DNA from 4 places in the Rhizobium tropici CIAT 899 genome. Region 4 is predicted to be linked to each of the others. Evidence: predicted binding sites of a transcription regulator. Region 4 holds the regulator's gene; each other region holds the start of a gene.
The links. Region 4 encodes PhoB, which activates phosphate uptake and scavenging genes when phosphate is short. Its sites were predicted from a motif close to TGTCATNNANCTGTCAT; they were not measured.
Positions count from the first base shown of each region.

Region 1: the regulator PhoB is predicted to act here: its motif matches at 1,890-1,906, upstream of phnC (phosphonate ABC transporter ATP-binding protein).
Region 2: the regulator PhoB is predicted to act here: its motif matches at 1,981-1,997, upstream of RTCIAT899_RS00895 (inorganic phosphate transporter).
Region 3: the regulator PhoB is predicted to act here: its motif matches at 2,284-2,300, upstream of RTCIAT899_RS29650 (alkaline phosphatase).

Region 1 covers NC_020059.1:218,199-222,898, reverse strand. The annotation lists gene phnL (phosphonate C-P lyase system protein PhnL) at 1-556, shown strand, start outside; gene RTCIAT899_RS01045 (DapH/DapD/GlmU-related protein) at 553-1,170, shown strand; gene RTCIAT899_RS01040 (pyridoxamine 5'-phosphate oxidase family protein) at 1,264-1,818, shown strand; gene phnC (phosphonate ABC transporter ATP-binding protein) at 2,043-2,897, shown strand; gene phnD (phosphonate ABC transporter substrate-binding protein) at 2,993-3,904, shown strand; gene phnE (phosphonate ABC transporter, permease protein PhnE) at 3,988-4,700, shown strand, end outside.
Region 2 covers NC_020059.1:186,418-191,117, reverse strand. The annotation lists gene RTCIAT899_RS00910 (CbtA family protein) at 1-730, shown strand, start outside; gene RTCIAT899_RS00905 (hypothetical protein) at 765-1,385, shown strand; gene RTCIAT899_RS00900 (GCG_CRPN prefix-to-repeats domain-containing protein) at 1,497-1,805, opposite strand; gene RTCIAT899_RS00895 (inorganic phosphate transporter) at 2,045-3,652, shown strand; gene RTCIAT899_RS00890 (Ros/MucR family transcriptional regulator) at 3,793-4,236, opposite strand; gene RTCIAT899_RS00885 (helix-turn-helix domain-containing protein) at 4,428-4,700, opposite strand, start outside.
Region 3 covers NC_020062.1:1,650,836-1,655,535, forward strand. The annotation lists gene RTCIAT899_RS29645 (hypothetical protein) at 1-416, opposite strand, end outside; gene RTCIAT899_RS29650 (alkaline phosphatase) at 490-2,244, opposite strand; gene RTCIAT899_RS29655 (Lrp/AsnC family transcriptional regulator) at 2,545-3,024, shown strand; gene RTCIAT899_RS29660 (SAM-dependent methyltransferase) at 3,164-3,889, shown strand; gene RTCIAT899_RS29665 (TerC family protein) at 4,052-4,700, shown strand, end outside.
Region 4 covers NC_020059.1:579,368-584,067, reverse strand. The annotation lists gene RTCIAT899_RS02865 (aspartate aminotransferase family protein) at 1-3, opposite strand, end outside; gene RTCIAT899_RS02860 (GcrA family cell cycle regulator) at 428-964, shown strand; gene phoB (phosphate regulon transcriptional regulator PhoB) at 1,054-1,737, opposite strand; gene phoU (phosphate signaling complex protein PhoU) at 1,769-2,482, opposite strand; gene pstB (phosphate ABC transporter ATP-binding protein PstB) at 2,534-3,349, opposite strand; gene pstA (phosphate ABC transporter permease PstA) at 3,365-4,699, opposite strand; gene pstC (phosphate ABC transporter permease subunit PstC) at 4,696-4,700, opposite strand, start outside.

The sequences.
Region 1 (4,700 bases), 360 kb from region 4:
TTCGCTGCTGAAGATGATCTATGGCAATTATGCCGTCGACAGCGGCCAGATCCTTGTCACTCACCGGGACAGGATCGTCGATCTCGCCACCGCCGATCCGCGCACCGTGCTCGACGTCCGCCGCCAGACCATGGGCTATGTCAGCCAGTTCCTGCGCACCGTGCCGCGCGTTGCCGCCATCGATGTGGTTGCCGAGCCGCTGCTCAGCCGTGGCGTGACCGTGAGCGAGGCCCGCGACAGGGCCGCAGAACTGCTCGCACAACTGAACTTGCCGAAGGAACTCTGGGAGCTGCCGCCTGCCACCTTCTCCGGCGGCGAGCAGCAGCGTGTCAACATCGCCCGCGGCTTCATCACCGACCACGCCATCCTGCTGCTCGACGAACCAACGGCGTCGCTCGATGCCCGCAACCGGGCCGTCGTCGTCGACATGATCGAACAGAAGAAGGAAGCCGGCGTCGCTCTTCTCGGCATCTTCCATGACGAAGAGGTGCGCGAGGCCGTCGGCAGCCGCATTCTCGACGTCTCGCAATTCTCGCCGCGGAAGGCCGCCGCATGAGCCGAAAATTGGGCGAGACGCCCTACATCAGCCCATCCGCGAGCGTCAACAATTCGACGCTCGGCCGCTACACCGAGGTCTCCGACCGCTGCCGCATCGACGAGGTCGAGATCGGCGATTATTCCTACATCATGCAGGATGGTGCGGTCTGGTGCGCGACGATCGGCAAGTTCGTCAACATCGCCGCCGCCGTGCGCATCAACGCCACCAATCATCCGACATGGCGCGCCACGCTGCACCATTTCACCTACCGCGCCGCCGACTACTGGCCTGACGCCGATATGGAGAGCGACTTCTTCACCTGGCGGCGCGACCATCGCGTCGTCATCGGCCATGACGTCTGGATCGGCCATGGCGCCACCATCCTGCCGGGTGTGGCGGTCGGCAATGGTGCCGTCATCGGGGCAGGCGCGGTCGTTTCCAAAGATGTCGCGCCCTACACGATCGTCGGCGGCGTGCCGGCCAAGCTGATCCGCGAACGCTTCACCGCCAAAGTCGGTGCGCGCATGGATAGGCTTGCCTGGTGGGATTGGGATCACGACCGCCTGCGCACGGCACTTGCCGATTTCCGCGCCCTGTCTGCGGAAGAGTTTTTGGATCGCTACGACGCCTGAGAACTGTTCCCACCCAAACCAAGCTTGCAAGGCGTTGACGAGTGATTCAGCTTTCAGATGATCCGTGCGAGGACGGGATCTAGAGGAGTTTCCATGGCAAAGCAATTTTCCAGCATCGACGACAGGCTGCGCGATTTCATCGCGCGGCAGCACATCTTCTTCACGGCATCGGCGACATCGGAGTCCCGGGTCAATGTTTCGCCGCGCGAAACGCTGTGCCTGCGCATCATCTCTCCAAACACGGCCATCTATCTCGACCGGACCGGCAGCGGTAACGAAACATCGGCCCACATGAAGGCCGACGGGCGGCTGACGATTATGTTCTGCGCCGTCGAAGGGCCGCCGATGATCCTGCGCCTCTATGGCCGCGGCCGGATCATCCATCGCTCGGCACCCGAATATCGGGAATTGCTGCACGAACACTATGCGGGCGAAGAGCCTCTCGGCGCACGGCAGATCGTATGGCTGGACTTCGATCTCGTACAGACGTCCTGCGGTTTCGGCGTGCCGCTCTTCTCCTATGAAGGCGAGAGGCCGAGCCTCGACCAATGGGCAAAAGCCAAGGGTCCTGAAGGCATTGAAGAATATCGGCGCGAGAAGAATAGCTTCAGCATGGACGGCCTGCCGACCGGCATGTTTGACGGCTAAACATAACGGAAAGCTCTCAGCCGGCTAATCTTGCGAAAACGACGGGAATTGTAACAGCAGTTACATAAAACTGACATCGGAGCTTCATGAAGCGGGACTAATCGGTTGCCTTGTGATTGGCGCCGACCCCGTCGAAACTCCCTTCGAGGCAGGGGCATGCGCCCATTCTTAGCACCGGTACCGCTGAAATTTCTGCAGCCCGGCAGCCGCGAAAGGGAAGCACTATGTTCGAACTCAGGAATGTCTCGCGACGGTTTGGAAACAAGCTCGCTGTCGATTCCGTGACTTTGGACATACCGCAGGGACAGATGGTCGGCGTCATCGGCCGATCCGGTGCCGGCAAGTCGACTTTGCTGCGCATGATCAATCGTCTCGCCGATCCGAGTTCCGGCTCCATCCATTTCTCCGGCGTCGAAGTCTCCAAGCTCAGCGGCCGTGCGCTGCGCAGCTGGCAGCGCGATTGCGCCATGATCTTCCAGCAGTTCAACCTGGTTCCTCGCCTCGACGTGCTCACCAACGTCATGCTCGGCCGCTTGAACCAGCGCTCGACCGTGCTGAGCCTCCTGTCCGTCTTTTCCCGCGAGGAGCGCATCGAAGCCATCGCGGCACTCGAGCGCCTCGGTATCGAGCAGACGGCCCTGCAGATGGCCGGCACGCTTTCCGGTGGCCAGCAGCAGCGCGTCGCCATTTGCCGCGCCCTGATGCAGCAGCCGAAGATGATGCTGGCCGACGAGCCGATCGCCTCGCTCGACCCCCTGAATGCCAAGATCGTCATGGATGCGCTGCGGGATATCAACGAGCGCGAAGGCATCACCGTCATCACCAACCTGCATACGCTGGATACGGCGCGCAATTATTGCGAACGCATCGTCGGCATGGCAGCCGGCAAGGTCGTCTTCGACGGCAAGCCGACCGATCTGACGGCAGCCGCCGTCAAGGAAATCTACGGCACCGACAAGGACGGCGCCGGGATCGACGAGACCATGACGTCGACATCCATCAACATCGCCGATCCGGCCGCCCAAGCCTTGGCGACTGAATCTGCCGGCCCGCAACCGCTGGCACTGGCCGGTCTCTGAGAGGGACAGCCGGGATCGAAGGCCCGCGTCAAGGGCGCATTTCTTCTATCAGACCGAAGACATCCGGGGACACCGGTTAATCAGGAGACGAACCCATGTTGAAGAAAGCACTCTTTGCCGCTACGGCGCTTGTTGCGCTCGCAGTCGGCGCTGCCGCCAACGCCGCAGATCTCAAGGAATTCCGCGTCGGCATTCTCGGCGGCGAAAACGAAGCCGACCGCCTGCGCAACTACGCCTGCCTTTCCGACCACCTGAAGAAGGAATTCGGCTTCGAAAAGGTTTCGCTGTTCCCGGCTGCCGACTATAACGGCGTTATCCAGGGCCTGCTCGGCGGCACGCTCGATTTCGCAGAACTCGGCGCTTCCGGCTACGCAGCCGTCGCCATCAAGGACCCGAAGGCCGTTACCCCGATTCTGACCACACAGCAGACCGACGGTGCGACCGGCTACTATTCGATCGGCCTCGCTCTCAAGTCCTCCGGCATCAAGACGATCGCCGACGCCAAGGGCAAGAAGCTCGGCTATGCCGATCCGGACTCCACGTCGGGCTACCTCGTTCCGCTGACGCAGATTCCGAAGACCACCGGCGCCCCGAACGACAAGTTCTTCGCCTCGACCCAGTTCAACGGCGGCCATGAGAACAACCTGCTCGCCGCCTACGACGGCAAGGTCGACGTTGCTGTCGACGATTCCTCGGGCATCGGCAATTTCAAGGACGGCTTCACCTCCGGCACCTTCCGTAAGGCTGTCGACAAGGGCACCGTCGACCCGAACAAGCTCGTCGAAGTCTGGCGTTCGCCGCTGATCCCGAACGGCCCGCTCGTCGTTCGCAACGCTCTCGGCACCGAATGGCAGACCAAGCTGGCCGACTTCTTCCTGAAGCTGCCGACCACCGACGCCAAGTGCTTCAACGCCATCGAAGGCGGCGACTTCAAGGGCTACGTCAAGGTTACCCCGGATTTCTACAACGCCGTTATCGAAGTTCGTAAGGCTGCCATCGGCGGCTGATCCACATCCCGATAATGGGGCGGCCGGCAACGGCCGCCCTTTTGCTATTCACACCCCTTTGCGATTCACAAGGGCAGGATTTCATGACGATCGCCGATACGCACCCGAACATGCAAAGCGCGCCGCAGAGCGCCAAGGAGATCGGCGACGCCTGGAGCAAGATGGTGGCCAAGCGCCGCCTCTACACCGGTATCGGCCTCGTGATCCTGCTCGTCGCCTTCGTCGGCTCCGTGCGTTTCGCCGACGAAAACAACGCCGGGCATTTCTTCGACCGCCTGCCGCATCTCTTCGATTTCCTGAGCTGGCTCATTCCCAAGGATTGGAACGACGTCTATCGCGCGCTCTTTGACCTGCCGAGCCCGAACGGCGCCAATGGCGCCGGCGGCGAGGAATTCAATTTCCCGCTCGGCCGCGTCTATGTCTGGGGCGATTTCTACATCCCCGAATATTTCGAGCTGATGATCATCACGATCAACGTGGCGCTGGTATCGACCATCATCGGCGTGGTCTTTGCCGTGCCTTTGAGCTTCTTTGCCGCCCGCAACATGTCGCCATCCAATCCGATCCGCCTGGTGACCAAGCGCATCATGGAATTCTTGCGGGCTTTCCCCGAGATTGTCATCGCCGGGCTGTTTTCGGCGATCCTGTCGATCGGCCCGATTGCCGCCATCATCGCCGTCGGCCTGCATACGATCGGCGCGCTCGGCAAGCTCTTCTACGAAGTCGTCGAGAATATCGACATGAAACCCGACGAGGGCATGCGCGCCGTTGGCGCGAGTTGGAGCGAGCGCGTCCG
Region 2 (4,700 bases), 390 kb from region 4:
TCTTTTGCTCCGCGGCATGATCGTCGGGGCCTTTGCCGGTATTTTCGTTTTTGCCTTCGCCCACATCTTCGGCGAACCGCTGGTCGACTGGGCCATCGGCTTTGAGGAAAAGGCCGCGCAGGCAGCCGGCGAAGCGCCGGAACCGGAAATCGTCAGCCGCGCCACGCAGGCTGGCATCGGCCTTTTCACGGGCAGCGTGATCTTTTCGACCGCAATAGGCGGATTGTTCGCGCTGGTCTTCTCGTTCGTCTACGGCCGCATCAGCCCCTTGGGTGCGCGCGGCACGGCGGCGTTGCTCGCGCTCGCCGCTTTCGTGACGATTTCTCTCGTGCCCGACATCAAATATCCGGCGAACCCGCCGGCCGTCGGCAATCCTGAGACGATCGGAGCGAGAACAGAACTGTTCTTCATCATGATCGTTGCCTCCATCGTCGGCATGATTGTCGCGGTGGGCTTCGCACGCAGGCTGGCGGTGCGTTATGGTTCCTGGAACGGTGCGATCATTGCCGGCATCGGCTACATCGTCTTCATCGCGCTGATCCAATATCTGCTTCCCTCAATCAATGAAGTGCCCGAGCAATTCTCGGCCGTCGTCCTCTGGCGCTTCCGCATCACTTCGCTCGGCATGCATGCCATTCTCTGGACGACGCTCGGCCTTGCCTTTGGAGCCTGGGCAGAACGCCAGCTCCCCCAGACAAGCTACCGCAATGCCGGCCTGCGCCGGGCCTAGCGTGATAAGTAGATCGCATCCCGCGCATGGCAACATGCGCGGGGCACGCCAACATCCAGGTGCCATCCTGCTTGCAATCTTTCTCATGCTGTCGGGCTGGCCGGTTTCGGTTGCGGCGCATGGCGGTTCCTCCGGCAGCCAGGCTGGCATCCCGATTCCCAGTCTTACCCATGGCGAGATGGCAGTGATCGCTCCCTATTACGGGCGGATCATCTCGATTGCCGAGAGCGTATCGGATACCGACGAAACCTTCCGCCGTCTCTTGAACTTCGCGCAGATCCAGCGCGCTTATTGCCTATGGGGCCTGATGCCGGGCAGCGTCAGCGACGAGGAAAGCCCGTTCAACGAATGCTCCCACGCCTACCTCGCCGCAGCGAAGGCGGTGCTGCTGCAGATGCGCGTCATGAAAGTGGAGAAGGCATCGGTCGACGATCTCGTCTCCGACATCGACACGGAACTTGTGCGCAACAGCCTCTCGCTCATCCTGTGCAAATTCAGCGGCGAGAGCTTCAATACGGCCGATCTCATCCGGCCAAGGCTTGCCGATATCGTGATTCATAGGAAAAGCCTTGCTGTGATCTTGTCGGCCGGCCTACTCGTTCTTGCGGGACTCTGGTTCGGAGCGCGCGCGTTTCGGCCGCAAGCTCAGCCTTAAGAACCGTTCTATCTTTTTGTTTTTTCGCGATTCCGGACGCAGAACCGCTGCGCATTTATCGGAACTGCCCTCAACAAGACACCGCCGCAAGATGCGGCGGTGCTTCTGATCTTACCAGTAGTGCGGACGATCGCGCCAGCGGCCGTCGCCCCAGCCATCGCGATGATGGCGATGGCCGTGCCAGCCCCATGGCGGCGGCGGTGGCGGCCTGTAGTAACCCCAGCGCCGGGGCGGCGGACCCCAGCGATTGGGGCGGCATTCGCCCCAGCGCGTCAGGTGCCAGCCACGGCCGCAGGCATAGTCAACTTTCACAATCGGCACTGAGGCCGTTGACCCAACGGCCGGGATAGGCATTGCCTCTGCCGAAGATACAACCAGGCTGCCGAACAAGGCAGCAATGGCAATCACGGACGATCTCATATTAATGGCCCTCTATCCAAGTCCCTTACATGGGGGATTTAACCCCCGAAGGTATGAACGCCGGCTGAACCGAAAATGGCCTTTTGGCGGCAAAATCAAGATCAGCCCGAGAACCTGCCGGCAGTCGAACGGGCCAGGCACTGCCGCATTTGCAGTTCGCCGCAGCCTGTTCCCGCGTCACGAGAGTTTCATGAACGAGGCTTACACCGGCAATATCCATTGCAATAAGGGAGTTCGGGATGGTCGACCTCGTTTCAAACAATGCGGAAGGCGGCAATGCCGACCATCCGATTCATGGCGCAGGCAGCTCGGCAAAATGGTTTCTGCCACTCTTCGGCATCGTCGTCCTGGCCGGCCTCGTCTACGTCGCCTACGCTCTCGGCAGCGATCTTGCAGAGGCCGCCGCAGTTCCGTGGATATTGCTCGGGCTGGCGCTGCTGATCGCGCTCGGCTTCGAATTCGTCAACGGCTTCCATGACACGGCCAACGCCGTTGCCACCGTCATCTACACGCGCTCGCTGCCAGCGGAGTTCGCCGTCATCTGGTCGGGCTTCTTCAACTTCCTCGGTGTTTTGACGTCTTCCGGCGCCGTCGCCTTCGGCATCCTGGCGCTGCTTCCGGTCGAGCTCATCCTGCAGGTCGGCTCCGGCTCCGGTCTCGCGATGGTCTTCGCCCTGTTGACCGCCGCCATCATCTGGAATCTCGGCACCTGGTATCTCGGCCTGCCGGCCTCGAGCTCACATACACTTGTCGGCTCGATCATCGGCGTCGGCCTCGCCAACCAGTTCCTGGCACCCGCCGGTTCCGCCACCAGCGGTGTCGACTGGTCGCAGGCAAGCAGCGTCGGCATGTCACTGTTGCTCTCGCCGATCATCGGCTTTGCCGCAGCTGCAATATTGCTGCTGGTCGCCAAGGTGCTGATCCGCAATAAGGAGCTTTATGAGGCGCCGAAGGGCAACACGCCGCCTCCGCTCTGGATCCGCGGCCTGCTGATCTTCACCTGCACCGGCGTCAGCTTCGCCCATGGCTCGAATGACGGCCAGAAGGGCATGGGTCTGATCATGCTCATCCTCATCGGCCTCGTACCGACTGCCTTCGCGCTGAATAAGACGCCCGACGTGAACTATCTCGAAGCCTATAAAGCCGCCTCGACGCAAGTCGAGACGGTACTCGGCAAATATGTGAAGCCGGGCGTTGCCGCACCGGCCGATCCGAAGGCCACCGTCAGCAGCGCCGTCAAGACCAAGACCTGGACGGACGCGACGACGCCGGCTCTCCAAGCATATATTCATGCCACGAGCGCCGAGATCGCGGCCTATCCAAGCGTCGAGAAGCTGCCGAACGGGCTCGTCGGCAACGTCCGTAACGATATCTATCTGATCGGTGAATCGCTGAAATTGATCGACAAGCAGAAGCTGCTACCGATGAGCGCCGAGGACCTGAAGGCCGTGACCAACTATCACGCCGCCGTCGATCACGCGACCAAGTTCATCCCGCTCTGGGTGAAGGTTGCCGTGGCGCTGGCGCTCGGCCTTGGCACCATGGTCGGCTGGAAACGCATCGTCGTCACCGTCGGCGAAAAGATCGGCAAGACGCACCTGACCTACGGCCAGGGTGCTGCCGCCGAAGTCGTCGCCATGCTGACCATCGGTGCTGCCGACCATCTCGGCCTGCCGGTGTCGACTACGCACGTCCTGTCCTCCGGCGTCGCCGGCACCATGGCGGCAAACGGTTCCGGCCTGCAGTGGTCGACGGTGCGCAACATGCTGATGGCCTGGATCCTGACGCTGCCAGCTTCGATCACACTGGCCTTCGTGCTGTTCATCGTGCTGCGCCAGGTCTTCTGACCGATGGCGGAGACTATTCCCAAAGACGATGGCGCCCTGACGAGGGCGCCATTTTGTTTGCAGCATTGCGCGGACGAATTCTCACAATGCGCACAAGCGGCGCCAGTCAAGCGCGTGCGAAACGCCTGTTCCGAAATTGCTCAGTCGACGGTTTCCCTCTTGTTGCCGTTCGCACCGAGGCCGGAAATCTTGGCAAGCTCCGAACGACGATTGGCATAATTCTGCGCCACCATCGGGTAGTTGGGGGCAAGCCCCCACTTCTGCCTGTACTCCTCGGGCGTCATGCCATAATGCACGCGCAAATGACGCTTCAGCGTCTTGAAGCGTTTGCCGTCTTCGAGGCAGACGATGTAATCGTTCGTCACCGATTTCTTCAAATCCACAGCCGGGACCAGATTGGCGCGATCGACGATGGCAGCCGACCCGTCCAATGTTTGCAACACCTCATGGATGTCCTTGATCAGTCTCGGAAGGCTGTGGATGGGGACGGCATTGTGACTGACATAGGCCGAAACGATCTTCACGCAGCCATCGAACAAGGAAGGCTTCGGCGGAGCGGGGGTTTTTGTCTCGAAAGAATCCATGATCTTTTCCCGGATCTCATTGGTTCCTCGTGCGCCGCCCCGCTCGAATTGCATCATGTGCCATACCCGCGGACGGACATCGCACCGTTTCGATTTGCGCCCTGTTTCGGGGCGCTGTCCCGGTTCGATAACCGGGGCTCAATGCGTCCGCATCAAATGCGTACGCAATTTCAGCCGGTGGCTTTCGCCTCCTATCTCGTATCCGCAGCAGACTGCGGCAGTTCGTCGGCAGGGTCCGCGAAGTAGACCGCCAGCTTGTTACAAAGGGTGACGAGCGGCATGCCAAGCATGAACGCCGTGTGAGTGGGATCTCCGCCGCAATGCTGCAGAGTCTGGAGAATGAGCTTGCGCTCGACATCCTCCATCGTCTGGCCGACCAGTGTTTTGACGGCGGCATCCACGGGCTCGTGCAATGATTGGCCATCGTCAAGATGGAGAGCAATCTCCTCGAGCAATCGATTTTC
Region 3 (4,700 bases), on a different replicon from region 4:
CCGGTTTCGGGATCGGTCCACGAACCGAACTCCAGCACGCCGCGCGCCATGATCGGCGCGTTGTACTGCACGAATGTCTGTTTGGACGAGAGATAGACGACCAGGATATTGTCGGGCCAGTCGGCATCGGAAGAGCAGAAGGGGCAAAGCGACATCGGGATTTCCGTGAGCACGAAGAAGGCCGCCTCCGCCTTCAAGGGCGGTGCCATGAAGCCATTGATGGCAACGTCCTTGCCGCTCAGTTGCTTCACCTTGTCGGAGAATTCGAGCCCGAGCGGACCGAAACTCTTGTAGAGCTCGCCGAAGCCTAGTTTCTCCGAGGCATTGGCACGTACCGCAATGCCCATGACAGGCAAGGCTGCGGCGGCCGCCAGAAAGTCTCGACGATTGATGGTGGCGATCTGGTGCTTCGACATCGCGTACCCTCATAAAATGGAGAAAACAGGCGGCTTCGACACCGCCTGCCCTATTCACATGGCCTGTCAGGACTTACATCTTTTCGGTGCCAAGCGCGAAAGTATCGGCCAGCACGCGGTAGACATCGCTCTGTTCCATGTAACCACGGAAGCCTTCGGCACCTGGACCTGCCGCCTGGAGCACGACATCGTCGACGGCGTGGACACCGCTGTCCTCGTCCTTCGGAAGGTTGCCCTGCACAAAGACGGCACCGGGCACATCCTTGTAGGCTTCATTGGCGACGTATTCCTTCTTCTCGTTTTGAACAGCCGGAACGAAAGGGCCGTCGAGCTTCGGACGGAAGGTTTCATAGTGGTCCGGGCCGTTATTGGCGGCCATGAACAGGCGACGCGAAACATCGACGCGGTCCGGATAGCCGTCGCCATCCTTGTCCTCATAGTTCGGGAAGCCGGCCGCCGCATAGGTGCCGACCTTCTCGCGCATTTCCGTGCCCGGCTTGTTATCGTCGACAGTGCCGATGATCGAGACGCCATGGGTATGGTCGCCGGTGACGACAACAAGCGTATCCGGGTTCTTGGCCTGGAACTCGCGGGCGACGGCAACGGCCTTGTCGAACTCGATCGTATCGACCAGAGCGCGATCCCAATCGAGCGGATGGCTCATCTTGTCGATGGAGGCACCCTCGACCATCAGGAAGAAGCCGTCCGGGTTCTTGGAAAGCTTGCCGAGCGCGACCTTGGTCATATCGACGAGGCCAGGCTGGTTCGGGAACTTGTCGACAGTGCCCTTCTTGAGGAACTCACGATCGAGCGCGACGTCTAGATTGCCGGTGTGGAACAGGCCGAGCAGCCTGTCCTGGTTAGAGCCGGCGGCAGCCGCCAATTCGTTCTTGTCGGTCGCAACGGCATAGCCGGCATCCTTGAAGAGCGCGATATAATCCTTGTCGTCCTTGCGCTTGGAACCGGGCACGCTTTTCGCCAGGAAATAGGCCGAGCCGCCGCCGAGCAGGACATCCGGCTTGACGTCATACATCATGCCGACGATATCGGCCTTGTCGCCACGCTTGCGGGTATGGGAGACGAGCGCTGCCGGCGTCGCATCCTCGACTTCGGCCGTGGTGACGATGCCAAGCGACTTCTTGCCGGTGCGGCGCAGGGCCTCGCCGATGGTTTCGACCTTGGGATCGTCGAGGCTTGCCGGCGTGCGGTCGGCATAGACGCCGAGGGCGTTCACGGCCGACTTGTGCCCGGTCATATAGGCCGACATGGTGTTGGCACTGTCGGTGGCAATCGCCGAGGTCGAGGACGTGCCGATGAAGGCAACCGGCGGGATGTCGTCCATGGCGAGGCGGCCATTGGCCTTGCCTTCGGTCATGCCCTTGGACATGAGGCGGGCGCCGGTGCGATGCGCAACCGAGAGACCATCGCCGAGCAGGAAGATGATGTTCTTGGCTTTCGGCGCCGCCGAAGTGCCATAAACATCCCAGTTGACGGATTTCTTCTCGTCGCCGGCCGAAACCTCGACCTTGTACTGGCCGGGCTTTGCGAGCTTGACGCCACGCAGGATCAGCGCAGATCCGAGAACCTTGTCCTCAGCACCCTTCTCCTCGGCGACGAAATCGGCCGCCTTGCCGAAAACCGCGTCGTAGCTTTCGCCGTTGACCGTGACTTTCACGTCTTCCGGCTTCACGACCTGGCTGAATTCCACTTTGAAATCGAACGGAGAGCCGGCGAGTACCGTTGCCCGGTCCAACGGATAGACTGTCGCTGCATGGGCTGCGCCGGACATTACGGTCGCAGACATCATGGCGAGAAGAAGTTTACGCATTTATACCCCCTGCGTTTGGTTGCTTCCCGCTCCCCACATATAAAAGCCAGATGACAATCATGTAAAAATGGGTCGACTTTCGGCAACCGCTAATTCCAAAACAGAAACAGATAAGCAATCCTGATTGTATGTGCCGCATCTAAAATGCTGCGCAATCACGCAAACGGTCCCGTCAATTCGTCGTCATCCGCAATCCATTACCATGCAAGCTATGCTGATCGCAGTGAGTGAAAACTTGCTATCTTAACCGCAAGGGCAAATATTACGCACGTTTCGTGAGGATTTTGAGGATTTTTCGCAATGGAAGAACAGCTCGATAAACTGGATCTGCGCCTGCTAGAGGAGCTTCAGAAAGACGGCAGACTGACGAACAACGAGCTGGGCGAACGCATCGCACTATCCCCTTCGCAATGCTCGCGCCGCCGCACACGGCTGGAGGCGGAGGGCTATATTCGCAGCTACCAGGCCAATCTCGACCGGCAGAGGTTGGGGCTGGATATGCTCGTGGTCATTTCTGTGACGCTTGCCACTCACAACAGGGACAACGCCCGCCGTTTTTCGCAGCTCATCAACGGTCTGCCCGAGGTGCTGGAAGCCTATGCTTTGACGGGCGAAATGGACTATCACCTGAAGGTCGCCACCCGCGGGCTTACCGATCTCTCCCGTTTCGTCAACGACGTGCTGCTTCCGCATGAATCGGTCCAGCACGTGAAGACGGCGATCGTCCTCGATACCCTCAAGACCTTTGAGGGATTTCCGGTTCATTTGCCGCACGGCTGATATGGCGAAGGCGCTTGGCGGTCACCACTACGCGGCTGTGCCCTGTCGAGCGTCAAGGGCAAGTTTTGAGGGGTTGCTTTCTGCGCATACAGCCTTTCCAATCATACCAAGACAATCTCCTTGGCGAGGATCGGCTTGCATGACCACGGATGTACAGACGCGGCATTTCGAAGAATTTGCCGAAGTCCTGCTCAGATGCAATCATCTGTATCATCCCAGCAACGATTCCATCGCCTTGCGCAATGCCGTCGAAAGCAGGCGCCAGATAGAGATATTCGACTATAGCCGCGCCGCCGATGCCTTTATGCGTGCATTCGGGATGCGCAACTCTCTGAAATGCCTGCAGGCGCTCACCAGCCTTCGAGCAACTGTTCACAAGTATAGAAGAGTATGTGACCTCGGCTGTGGCTCCGGCGCTTTCAGCCTTGCCTTTGCCTATCTCGCCGGCAATCCCGAGCTCCAGCTTCACGGTCTGGACATATCCGAACATCAGCTTTCTCTCGCCCGGGAACTGATATCGGCTGCCGGACTGCCTGGGCGTTTCCAGTTCGAGCAACGAAACCTGCCGGCACCGATCGGCTATCTTCCCGACCTGACGATCTCCTCCTACTGGTTTTGCGAAAATGAGCACGTTATCGCCGACGCGGAGCTTTTCAGCCTCATGGCGGGACGGGAGATGCTTGTTGTCGATTATGAGAAGATAATCGACCGCATCGCAACCTGTCTTCCAAAAGGATTCCACATCCTCGGGCGGCACAGCGGTCACGTCGAAATTCCCCCTGCCCTGGCGGATTTCGTCGCCCAGGAGAGAGCAAGCGTTTACGGCATTCACATCGGTCGCGCCACGGTTGAGACGGGCAAATGATGTTGCTGCTCTCCCGCAAAATGCGCGCAAGCCTCTTGAAAGGCAAACAATCGCTTCCCAGCTATTGGCCAACCCGCTGGTCCGGGCCCCTCTGGTGAGAGCCGTCGGCGCTCTTGCGATGTCGGACCGTTTCCGACACCGCGCCGACAGGGGTTCTCCGTCATGGAAACGTCTTTGCTCTTCGTCGAGTGGCTGGGAAAGCCGCTCTGGATGTGGATGAGCTTCCTGGCGCTCGTCATCGCCATCCTCTCTTTCGATCTTGGCGTCCTGCATAAGGAAAACAAGGAGATCGGCGTCGGCGAGAGCATCAAGCTCTCCGTGCTCTATATCACCCTTGGCATCGCTTTCGGCGGCTGGGTATGGTGGTATCTCGGCGCCGATTCCGGCCTTGCCTATATGACGGGCTTCGTCGTCGAAAAGACGCTGGCTCTCGACAACGTCTTCGTCATTGCCCTTATCTTCGCCTTCTTCGCCGTGCCCCGCCTCTATCAGCACCGCGTGCTCTTCTGGGGCATTCTCGGCGTCATCGTGCTGCGCGCGATCATGATCGGCGTCGGCGCGACATTGGTGGCCGAGTTCTCCTGGCTGCTCTATGTTTTCGCCGCCTTCCTCATCATCACCGGCATCAAGATGCTGGTCGTGAAGGATGCCGAGCCGGATGTCTCGAAGAACCCGCTCGTGCGCTTCATGCGCAGCCGCTTCAACGTCACCGAAAATCATCATGGCGAGCGCTTCTTCATCAAGCAGCCACATCCGCAGACCGGTAGGATGGTCTGGTTCATCACGCCGCTTTTCATGGCGCTCGTGCTGA
Region 4 (4,700 bases):
CATGGCCCTATCTCCTGATCACAACTTTAAGGACCGATCGCTTCCATTTGATGAAACGGGTCCGAAAAAATCAAAAATGCCGCCTTGCGGCGGCTCGGGCACTATTGATGTTTTGCACCGCGATGTCAACAAAACTGCCGTTTTAGCAGGTGCGAGAAAACACTTGCCGGCAAAAGAGATGCGCCGGGCGGCGCCTATGGCAGAAATGCCACGCCCGGACAGCAAGTTGGGGAAAACCTCGAAATCGATTCCTCAAGATTCCCGCGACTCTTGTCACGGAGTCAGCCTCACACTAGGTTAAAAACCAATTGCTAGACTGCATGCGGCGGAACTAGTCACCACAATTTTAGAGCGTTTCGCGCCTCGATACCATGCGAGGCAATGGTGAGGGATTCTGCCATCGGAAACGCGACAGCGGAGACAGGGCATGAATTGGACAGACGAACGCGTCGAGAAGCTGAAAAAGCTATGGTCCGAAGGATTGAGCGCCAGCCAGATTGCTGCGCAGCTCGGTGGCGTGAGCCGTAACGCCGTCATCGGCAAGGTGCATCGCCTGAACCTCCCCGGCCGAGCGAAGGCGGGCGGCACGGCAACCGCAGCACGCACGCCGAAGCGCAGCGCAGCGGCACCTCGCGCTGCGACCTACGGATCGCGCGTTGCTACCCGCACGGTGGTTGCCCGCCAGCAGGGCGCAACCATGCTGAAGGAAGAGATCGAGATCGATTCCGTCAACGAAATCCAATATCGCCCGGCATCGAACGTCGTCGTTCCGATCTCCCGCCGCCTCGGCCTGACGGAACTGACGGAGCGCACCTGCAAGTGGCCGGTCGGCGATCCGCTGAAGGACGATTTCCATTTCTGCGGCAACGAGAGCCCAGATTCATCGCCTTACTGCACCTACCATCAGCGCCTGGCCTACCAGCCGGTGCATGAACGGCGTAGACCGGCCCAGCCGCGTGGCTGAGAGGCTTGATGACTGAGATAAAGAAACGGGCCCTTGAGGCCCGTTTTCTGTTTCCGCCGCTATGTTGATGCCTGATCGGGTCTCCCCGCTCAGGCTTCCATGGAGTAGCCCGCGCCGCGAACGGTGCGGATGACATCCTGCATATTGGAGAAATTGAGCGCCTTGCGCAGGCGGCCGACATGGACGTCGACCGTGCGTTCGTCGACGTAGATATCGTGACCCCATACGCCGTCGAGCAGCTGCGAACGCGAGAAGACGCGGCCCGGCGAGGACATCAGGAACTCAAGCAGGCGGAATTCCGTCGGCCCCAGCCGCACTTCGCGGCTCTTGCGGTGGACGCGATGAGTTTCGCGGTCCAGCTCGATATCGCCGCAGCGCAGCACCGTGGAGAGAACCTCCGGGCGGGCGCGCCGCAGCATCGCCTTGACGCGAGCCATCAGCTCCGGCGTCGAGAACGGCTTGACGACATAATCGTCCGCGCCGGTCGAAAGCCCGCGCACGCGCTCGCTTTCCTCGCCGCGGGCCGTCAGCATGATGATCGGCAGGCGCTCCGTCTCCGGCCGCATACGCAGCCGGCGGCAGAGCTCGATGCCCGATACGCCGGGGAGCATCCAGTCGAGGATCAGGAGATCGGGGATGCGCTCCTGGAGACGCAGCTCGGCCTCATCGCCTCTGAGGATCGTGTCCACCTCGAAGCCTTCGGCCTCAAGATTGTAGCGCAGCAGAACGCTAAGCGCTTCCTCGTCTTCTACAACAGCAACTCTCGGAACCATGCGCCTATGGTCTCCTTTCTTCGCTTCCAGATTATTCCGTCACTGCGCCGACGGTATTGGCGGTATCGTCCTTCGGGCGCTCGCCTTCCGGCTGCGCGCCCGTCGCCATGTAATAGATCGTCTCGGCGATGTTGGTGGCATGGTCGCCGATGCGCTCGATGTTCTTGGCGCAGAAAAGAAGATGCGTGCAGGTGGTGATGTTGCGCGGATCTTCCATCATGTAGGTCAGCATCTCGCGAAAGAGCGAGGTGTACATGGCGTCGATTTCCTCGTCGCGTTCGCGGATCGATACGGCTTTGTCCGGCGAGCGGGTCGCGTAGACATCCAGAACTTCCTTGAGCTGGCTCAGCGCCAGTTCGGAGAGATGCTCGATGCCGCGGGCGAGGCGGCGCGGGACACCGGTGCCCTGGACGGCGATGACGCGCTTTGCAGTGTTCTTGCCGAGATCGCCGACGCGCTCGAGATCGGATGCGATGCGGATCGAGCCCATGATTTCACGCAGGTCCGCCGCCATCGGCTGACGGCGGGCGATGGTGACGATCGCCTTGTCTCCGACTTCGCGCTCGGCATGGTCGAGAACGACGTCGTCGGAGATGACCTTCTGGGCCAGGGCAGCGTCGCTGTTGACCAAGGCGCGTACGCTGTCGCTAACCATCTGCTCTGCCAGGCCGCCCATTTCAGCAATGCGGCGCGTCAGGAACTTCAGGTCTTCGTCGTAGGCAGAGAGAATGTGAGTGGAGACCATTTTTCTATCCTCAAGGTGAACTGTGTGAAATGAGCCGCGCGCCTGCCATCATCAACCAAAACGGCCCATGATGTAATCCTGCGTGCGGAAATCGTCGGGATTGGTGAACATCTTATCGGTGTCGTTCTCCTCGACCAGGTGGCCGAGATGGAACATTGCGGTACGCTGCGAGACGCGGGCTGCCTGCTGCATGGAATGCGTCACGATGACGATGGTGAAGTTTTCCCGAAGCTCGTGGATGAGATCCTCGACCTTGGCGGTCGCTATCGGATCAAGCGCCGAGCATGGCTCGTCCATCAGGATGACCTCCGGGCTGACCGCGACGGCGCGGGCGATGCACAGACGCTGCTGCTGGCCGCCGGACAGGCTCGTGCCGGCATCATGGAGCCGATCCTTGACCTCGCCCCAGAGACCGGCCTTCTGCAGGCTGGTCTCGACGATATGCTCGAGATCGGCCTTTGAGCGATGCAGGCCATGGATGCGCGGGCCGTAGGCGACGTTCTCATAGATGGACTTCGGAAATGGGTTGGGCTTCTGAAAGACCATGCCGACGCGGGCGCGCAGTTCCACCACGTCGATGCTGTCGTCGTAGACATCCTGATCGTCGAGCGTGATCTTGCCGGTGACCCGGCAGGTCTCGATCGTATCGTTCATGCGGTTGAGGCAGCGCAGGAAGGTGGACTTGCCGCAACCGGAAGGGCCGATCAAAGCCGTGACCGTATTGGTGCGGATCTTCAGATTGACGCCGAAGAGCGCCCGCTTGTCGCCGTAGAACACAGAAACGTCCTGGCCGATCATCTTGTAGGGGATCGTCGTCATCTTCCTGGACAATGCTTTTTCGCTGGCGGCTTCCGTCATCATGTTCATTTCGTGCGCCCTCCCTTACCAGCGCCGCTCAAAGCGGCGCCGCAGCAGGATGGCGCCGATGTTCATCGCGACGAGGAAGAAGAGAAGCACGATGATGGCGCCGGACGTCCTTTCGACAAAGGCCCGCTCGGCTTCGCTCGCCCACATGTAGATCTGCACCGGCAGCGCCGTCGAAGGATCGAGCGGCGATGCCGGATAGTTGGCGACGAAGGCGACCATGCCGATCAGAAGCAGCGGCGCAGTCTCGCCAAGCGCGTGCGCAAGCCCGAGGATCGTGCCCGTCAGAATGCCGGGCATCGCAAGCGGCAGGACGTGATGGAAGACCATCTGCATGCGCGATGCACCAAGACCGAGCGCCGCGCTGCGGATCGACGGCGGCACGGCCCGCAGCGCCGAGCGTGTGGCGATAATGATCATCGGCAGCGTCATCAGGCTCAGCACGAGACCGCCGACCAGCGAGGCCGAGCGCGGCAGTCCCATCATGTTGATGAAGACCGAGAGACCCAGCAGGCCGTAGACGATCGATGGGACAGCCGCGAGATTGTTGATGTTGACCTCGATCAAATCCGTCAGCCGGTTCTTCGGTGCGAACTCCTCCAGATAGATCGAGGCGGCGACGCCGACCGGCAAGGCAAGGACGAGAACGGTCAGCATCAGGTAGAACGAGCCGATCAGAGCGACGCCGAGCCCGGCGGCTTCGGGCCGGCTCGAGTTGCCCGACAGGAAGAGACCGCTGTTGAAGGCCTTGTAGAGCGCACCGCTTTCGCTGAGTTGCTTCATCCAGGTGACCTGGCGGTCGGATATCTTACGATCCTTCTCATCGACAGTCAGATCGATCTGGCCCTTGTTGGCTGAATCGATATTGGAACTGGCAAGGAAGGTGACGTTCTGCGTCGTCCCTATGATCGAGGGATTGGCGATGACCCTATCGCGCAGCGCGATCCTGGCACTGTCCGACACCATCGCCGTCGCCGCACGAACGAGCGCGCGATTGGCGGGATCGATGCTCAAGGCTTTCACCAGCGCGTCGCGCACCAGTACCGGGTAGTTGGCAGCGATCAGAACCTTCGGATCGGTGGCGCGCTTGGCTGCGGGGTCGATCACCTTCTCGGAGAATTCGATCGGCAGGGTGATCGAGGTCTGAACGAAGGCGGTATAGCCGGTGCGGACCACGGTCGAGACCAGGATGATAAGGAAGACGAGACCGAAGATGACGGCGGTAATCCCATAGGCGCGGAAGCGGCGCTCGGCGGCGTAGCGTCGCCTGATGCCGATATCGCGGCGCACGGATGCACCCGGCGTCAACCCGCGCGGCATGTTGAACTGAGAGGAGGATACGACGTCGCTCATT